2 regions of the Brachybacterium hainanense genome follow, and region 1 is predicted to be linked to the other one. Evidence: predicted binding sites of a transcription regulator. Region 1 holds the regulator's gene; the other holds the start of a gene.
What was found. The regulator LexA, encoded in region 1, represses DNA repair genes until DNA is damaged. The targets are predictions, from matches to a motif close to TCGAACANNTGTTCGA.

Region 1 (3,404 bases):
CGTCGAGGCCCGGACCGCGCATGCGGATGCGAAGGACGCCGGGGACGAGGAGCTCGCCGGGACGGCCGGCGCCCGCCGCTCCGTCCGCACGAGCCTGCAGGAGATCATCGACGTGTGCGAGCGCGCCTCAGATCCCGACGAGGACGACGTGGTCGCGATCTCCCGCTCCGAGGCCACCGGGCGCACGAGCCTGACCGTCGCGCCGATGAGCGTGGCCGGCGCCCTGCGCGGGGCGATCCTCGAGGAGCGCACCGCGGTGATGACCTCGGCGACCCTCGCGCTCGGCGGACGCTTCGAGCCGCCTGCGGGCTCGGTGGGCCTGCGCGCCGCGGACCGCCGCGCCCCCGAGCTCGAGGACGGGATCCGTGATCCGAGCCTGTGGTCCGGCCTCGATGTGGGCAGCCCGTTCGACTATCCCCGCCAGGGCATCCTGTACGTGGCCTCGCACCTGCCGCTGCCCGGGCGGGACGGGCCCTCCCGCGAGATGATGGAGCATCTGACCGAGCTGATCGAGGCGTCCCGCGGAGGAGCGCTGTGCCTGTTCTCCTCGCGGCGCGGGGCGGAGCTCGCGGCCGAGCACGTGCGTGCGCGCCTGGACCTGCCCATCGCCGTGCAGGGCGAGGACTCGATGACGCGGCTCGTGCGGGACTTCTCCGCCGAGGAGAGCAGCAGCCTCTTCGGCACCATCACCCTGTGGCAGGGCGTGGACGTGCCCGGGCGCGCCTGTCGCCTGGTGACGATCGACCGGATCCCCTTCCCGCGGCCGGACGAGCCGCTGATCTCGGCGCGCCAGGAGCGCATCGCCGAGCGCGGCGGGAACGGCTTCATGCAGATCTCGGCGCAGCATGCGGCCCTGCTCATGGCGCAGGGGGCCGGGCGGCTGATCCGCTCCTCGGCGGACCGCGGCATGGTCGCGGTGCTGGATCCGCGGCTGGTCACCAAGCGCTACGGCTCCTACCTCGTGCAGGCGATGCCGCCGCTGTGGCGCACGCAGGACCCGGCGGTCGCGCTCGGTTCGCTGCGCCGGCTCGCGGACGGCTGATCGCCCGGTCCGGCACCGGAGCCCTCGGGAGCGCGGGGCGACGTGGACCGGGGGTATGCGCGTTCCCGCGCCGGCGCCGGGGGGGTGCCGGGACCGATCCGCCGGCCACGCCCGTGCGGTGATCAGACGGCGCGCAGCACCGCGACGACCTTGCCGAGGATCTCGGACTCGTCGCCGAGGATCGGGGTGAAGGACGGATTGTGGGGCATCAGCCAGATGTGGCCGTCGCGCTCGGCGAACGTCTTCACGGTGGCCTCGCCGTCGATCATCGCCGCCACGATCTCGCCCTTCTGCGCCACCGGCTGACGCCGCACCACGACCCAGTCGCCGTCGCAGATCGCCGCATCGATCATCGACTCCCCGACCACCTGCAGGAGGAACAGGTCCCCGCCGCCGACGAGCTGCTCGGGCAGGGTGAAGACGTCCTCGACCTGCTCCTGGGCGGTGATCGGCACTCCCGCGGCGATGCGGCCCACGAGGGGGACGGCGACCGAGGGGGAGACCGGCAGGACCTCCGCGGCATCCGCGTCCGGGGCGCCGGACTCGTCGAGCTGGACGACCTCCATCGCGCGCGGGCGCTTGGGGTCACGGCGCAGGTAGCCCTTGCGCTCGAGCACGCCGAGCTGATGGGCGACCGAGGACGGGGAGGTCAGGCCGACCGCCTGGCCGATCTCGCGCATGGTGGGCGGGTAGCCGTGCGCGGCGATCTCCGCGGTGATGGTCTCGAGGATCCGGTGCTGCCGCCGGGTGAGGTCCGACGGGGCGGGGGAGCTCTCGTGCTCCGGGGTGCTCGTGGGCGACATGGGCGGACTCTCCTGGGAGGACGGGGCGGCGGCGGTTCGTCTGTCGGACCCCTCTGGTGGAGTGATCCTGCCTTCCACAGTAGGCGCTCGCGCACCGCAGGCCAAACATGTGTTCGAGACGGGTCTTGCGTGTCGCGTCAACCGGGCCTACAGTCGTACACGTATTCGATCGAACAGGAGTTCGGACATGGCAACGATCCTTCCCCTCGCCGCTCGCACCACCGCGATCGAGCAGCATGCTCCCCGTGCTCGCGCGCGGCTCGTGCTCACCCGTCGCGGCCGTGTCCTCAGCATCGCCGCCGCCTTCCTGCTGGGGGTCGTCGTCGCGCTCATGGTCCTCCTCCTCGTCGACGGCCCTTGGGCCTTCGCAGGATCGGGGGACTCCGGGCCCGTCGTCACGGTCGCCGCCGGGGACACCCTGTGGGCGTACGCGGACTCCTACGCCCCCGAGGGCGTCGCCCCGCAGGAGTTCGTCGACGATGTGCGTCGCCTCAACGGGCTGGTCACGCCGCGGCTGACCGCCGGCCAGGAGATCGTGCTCCCCACCGGGGCGGAGACCGGCCGCTGAGCGCGGTCGCCCCGCTGTAAGCTGGAAGGGTGCACTGCCCCTTCTGCCGCAACCCCGACTCCCGCGTCGTGGACTCGCGCACGTCCGATGACGGCGCGGTGATCCGCAGGCGTCGTCAGTGCACCGCCTGCTCCCGTCGGTTCTCGACGGTGGAGACCGCCTCACTGTCGGTCGTCAAGCGATCGGGCGTCAGCGAGCCCTTCAGCCGCAGCAAGGTGATCTCCGGGGTCCGCAAGGCCTGCCAGGGCCGCCCCGTCTCCGACGATCAGCTCGCGCTGCTGGCGCAGAAGGTCGAGGATGCGATCCGGCAGAGCGGCCAGGCCGAAATCGAGGCGCACCAGGTGGGCCTCGCGATCCTGCAGCCGCTCCAGGAGCTCGATCTCGTCGCGTATCTGCGCTTCGCGAGCGTCTACCGGTCCTTCGAGTCCCTCGACGACTTCGAGGCGGCGATCCATCGGCTGCGGGAGGAGGCGGCGAGCGGCGCGACCGGCGCGTGAGCCCGGTGCTCGCCTGCCACGTCGGCCTCCGTCCCTCCGTCGTCCTCGGTCCGAATCGGGGAACCGGTCGCACGGCTCCCGAGAATCCGCATAGGATGCATGGTGGCGCCGTTCGCGGCGCCTGCCGGATCGGCGGTCGCGGAGGGGAAGCCGCGGCCGCCGATCCTCGTCTCAGCCCTGGATGCCCTCCGGCAGAGGAAGGGCATGGACCACGTCGAGCCGCTGGGTGGGACGGGTCATGGCGACGTAGAGGTCTCCTGCGCCGTGGGTCCGGTCAGCCAGCAGCTCCGCCGGCTCGACGAGGACGACGCCGTCGAACTCGAGGCCCTTGGCATCCTGCGGGCTCATCACGGCGACCATCTCGTCGACGCCCCGGCTCCCCGAGCCGACCTTCGGCAGGCCGGGCGCGGAGCGCAGCGCATCGACGAGGTCGGCCAGGCGGCTCGCGTGCGCGATCACGGCGAGACGCCCGGTCGCCTGTGCGAGCTGCTCCT
Region 2 (3,404 bases), on a different contig from region 1:
GCGGTGACGTCCAGTAGCCCATGAGCAGGGCGAACAGCGCCATCGCGAGCGAGGCGAGGCGCTGGTCGACCAGGAGCAGCACCACGGCGACGGCGAGACCGCCTCCGAGAAGGAGCGCGGGCCGGATCCATGCCGCCGCGGGGGCCTGCAGGGGCGCGCCGTCGTCGCGGGGCGAGGAGCGCGGGCTCGGGTCGGAGCGAGGCCTGGTCATCAGATCATCAGCGCCGTGACGGAGCGCTTGTCGGCCTCGGCGGCCAGGGCGTCGCGCAGAGCGGCGACGGCGGGGATCTTGCATGCTCCGCGCCGGTTCACCAGGCCGATCGTGCGGTCCTGCAGGTCGGGCAGCGATCGCACCACCACGTCCTCGGAGGGGGAGGCCTCGAGCGCGATCTCCGGCAGCAGCGCGGCGCCGCCTCCATGGACGAGCAGACGCTGGACCACGGTCGCATCGTCCGTCGTATGGCGGATCTTCGGCGTGAAACCGGCCGCCCGCGTGTTGGCGAGGAGATTGGCGCGGCAGCGCTCGCAGCCGGCGACCCACTGCTCCTCGGCGAGGTCGGCGAGGGTGAGGGTCGGGTCCTCGGCTCGAGGGTGGTTCCGCGGGAGCACCGCGAGGATCCGGTCCTCGAGGAGGGGTGTCCATTCCAGGGCGCTCTCGCCGCCCGTGTCGGAGAGCGGGTAGCGGAACACGAGGGCGAGGTCGAGCTCCCCTTCCTGCAGGGCCGTGATCGCATCCGGCGGCTCGAGCTCGTCGAAGCTGACGTCGACGCCCGGCGCGGTCTCCTGCATCGTCGCGAGCGCCGGAGGCAGCAGCACCGCGGCCGCCGAGGGGAAGGTGCCGAAGCGGACCCGACCGCGTCGCAGCGCCGTGATGTCCGCGAGCTCCTCCGTCGCGGCGTCGAGCTGCGCCGCGATCGCCTCCGCGTGCTGGAACAGGCGCTGCCCGGCCTCGGTCGGGGTGACCCCGGTGGAGGAGCGCAGCAGCAGCGAGGTGCCGATCTCCTTCTCGAGGGCCGCCAGGTGCTGAGAGACGGCGGGCTGGGTCCAGCCGAGCTCCCGGGCGCCGGCGCCGATGGTGCCGTTGCGCACCACGGTGCGGAAGATGAGCAGTCGTCGGGGGTCCATGAGGACCATGGTACGAGCTGGTGCCAATCTCTGCTTATGGCTTGCGCGGGATGACAGCATCGTCGGGCGTGTTCGGCCGGAAGCGCATGCGCTCGGGGCTGCGCCGAGCCCGGCGGGGAGGCGCAGCCCGTGGTGCCGCGGGAGCGTATGCGCTCGGGTCTGCGCCCCCCGGGGCAGTGCCTGTCGGGGGCCGCGACGGTGCCTGCGGTGTCCTGGATTCCTGGACCAGGGGATCAAGAAAAGATGCTGTTCTCCAGATTGTACGGCGTTGACGATGGGGGGCGCTCGATGGTCGCGTCCATGTGGATAAAGCGTGCATGGGGAGGAGTGGTGGTGATTGGGGAGGAGAAGCGGGAAAGGAGAGAGAGTGCAGGCAGCGGGTGTATTCGAGGTGCGTGGGCTCGGGCGTGGATGAGGTTGGCCCGCGGATGCGATCCGCCAGAGAATGTTTTCCACAATCGCTCCCGGGGGTCTTGAGTCGGAGGGGGCGAGGGTGTAATCTAGATTTCGAACAGGATTTCGATACGCGGTGCTGGTCGGCGAGGAGATCATCCGCGCACAGGACGGAGGAGGTGGCAGGCATGGCTCAGGCGTACATCCCGGGGGCGGAAGGCTTCGGGTCTCCGGGCGGGGAGGGGCCGCGCCATCGGCTCGGCCTGGTCCGCTCCCGGACGGCGGGGGCCGAGGCTCCCGCTCCCGCTCCCGCTCCCGCTCCCACTCCGGGTCCGGACGAGGAGGCCTCCTCCTCATCGACGAGACCGGCACCGAAGCCCCCGGCTCCGGAGCGGCGCGATCCGGCGGTGCAGCGCGAGGTCGACCGGGTGCTGGCGAAGATCCCGGAGCGGCTGTCGGGCGGGGGACGGCGCGCTCGGAAGACGGTCACCCGCGACACTCTCGCGGAGGAGGCCTGCCTCACGGATGAACCGGAGCTCAGCGAGGTCGTACAGGACATCTGGGATGTCGTGGCGGAGGAGGGGCCGCTGCTGGGGAGGAAGCTGAGGGCGCTGTCGAAGCTCTGGGGCGGGGACGCCGAGTCGCCCTTCCCGGACCCGGACGGCGATATCGAGGCGCTCGCGGCAGCGACCGGGATGCGGGTGCCGGTGCGGCGTGCGGATCACGAGATCCGGGACGCGAGTCACGCGGTCTCCACCCTTCCCGCGTGCCTGGCGATGCTGGAGGAGGGCGTGTTCCCGGCGCCCTGGTTCACGCACCTGCTCCGCCGCTCCCGCCGACTGGAGGACACCTCGCGCCTGGCGCTGGACGAGGTCGTGCGGACCTGGAACATGCTGATGGGGGCAGAGGGGTTCTTCACGAAGGTGAACGCGCTGATCTGCTGGCTGCAGGAGCTCGAGCGCGAGGAGCAGGAGCAGGTCCCGGTGCGGCGCGATGTGCGGCTGCGTGCGGGAACCGACGGGCTCGCCTGCCTGGAGGTCACCGGTCCGGCCCCGGAGCTCCTGGCGACCTCGCATCGCCTCGACGTGACCGCCCGCGCGGTGCAGGCCGCGCAGCGCCTCGCGCTCGAGAAGGGGACGGACATCCCGTGGGACGTGGACGGGAGCGTGGCGGAGTCGGGGAAGCCGGCGGCGCTGGATGCGCTGCGGTATCTGCTGCTGACCCGGGCGGAGCTGGATCCGCAGGGCGTCGAGATCCCGGCGGAGCGGTTCCGGATCACCGTGACCGTGCCCGCCCTGACCCTTCTGGGCGCCGTGGAGGCGCCAGGGCTCGTCGATGGGCATGCGCCGATCCCGGCGGACCTCGCACGTCTGCTCGCGGCCGAGGAGCCGACCTGGTACCGAGTGCTGACCGACCCCTGCAGCGGAGCATTCCTCCCGATGCCGGCCGATGCGTACCGTCCCTCGCGAGCGATGCAGGAGCACCTGCGCCTGCGCAGCGGCCTGTGCGCAGTGCCGGGCTGTGAGCGATCCGCGCGGGTCGCGGTCGAGTGCGATCACATCCAGGAGTGGCTCGAGGGCGGGCCCACCGACATCGAGAACCTGCACTGGCTGTGCCGGTTCCACCACCAGGAGAAGACGGAGGGGCGGATCGACCCGGTGCGGCTGCACGGAGCCCGCATCGAGGCCGATGGGACGCACGTGCCCGGTCTGACCCGATGGAGGATCCGGACCGTCCGCGGCGACGAGGCGGTCGTGGATGCCTGGGACCAGACCGATCTCGTCGGCACCCTCGCCCTGGAACTGCTCGACGAACACTACCGGTATCACCCGAAGACCCTCTGCGACATCGACTGTCGGCATTTCGGTCAGCATCTCCCGCGGCCG

Region 2: ACFFF6_RS10720 (HNH endonuclease signature motif containing protein) is a predicted target of LexA. The motif match lies at 1,633-1,648, and genes of this name have one in related genera.

The regions. Positions count from the first base shown of each region.
Region 1 covers NZ_JBHLSV010000025.1:21,249-24,652, reverse strand. Annotated here, with positions in the region: gene ACFFF6_RS16270 (ATP-dependent DNA helicase) at 1-1,042, shown strand, start outside; gene lexA (transcriptional repressor LexA) at 1,165-1,845, opposite strand; gene ACFFF6_RS16260 (LysM peptidoglycan-binding domain-containing protein) at 2,033-2,413, shown strand; gene nrdR (transcriptional regulator NrdR) at 2,443-2,910, shown strand; gene ACFFF6_RS16250 (HelD family protein) at 3,082-3,404, opposite strand, start outside.
Region 2 covers NZ_JBHLSV010000011.1:68,574-71,977, reverse strand. Annotated here, with positions in the region: gene ACFFF6_RS10730 (hypothetical protein) at 1-211, opposite strand, end outside; gene ACFFF6_RS10725 (LysR family transcriptional regulator) at 211-1,125, opposite strand; gene ACFFF6_RS10720 (HNH endonuclease signature motif containing protein) at 1,707-3,404, shown strand, end outside.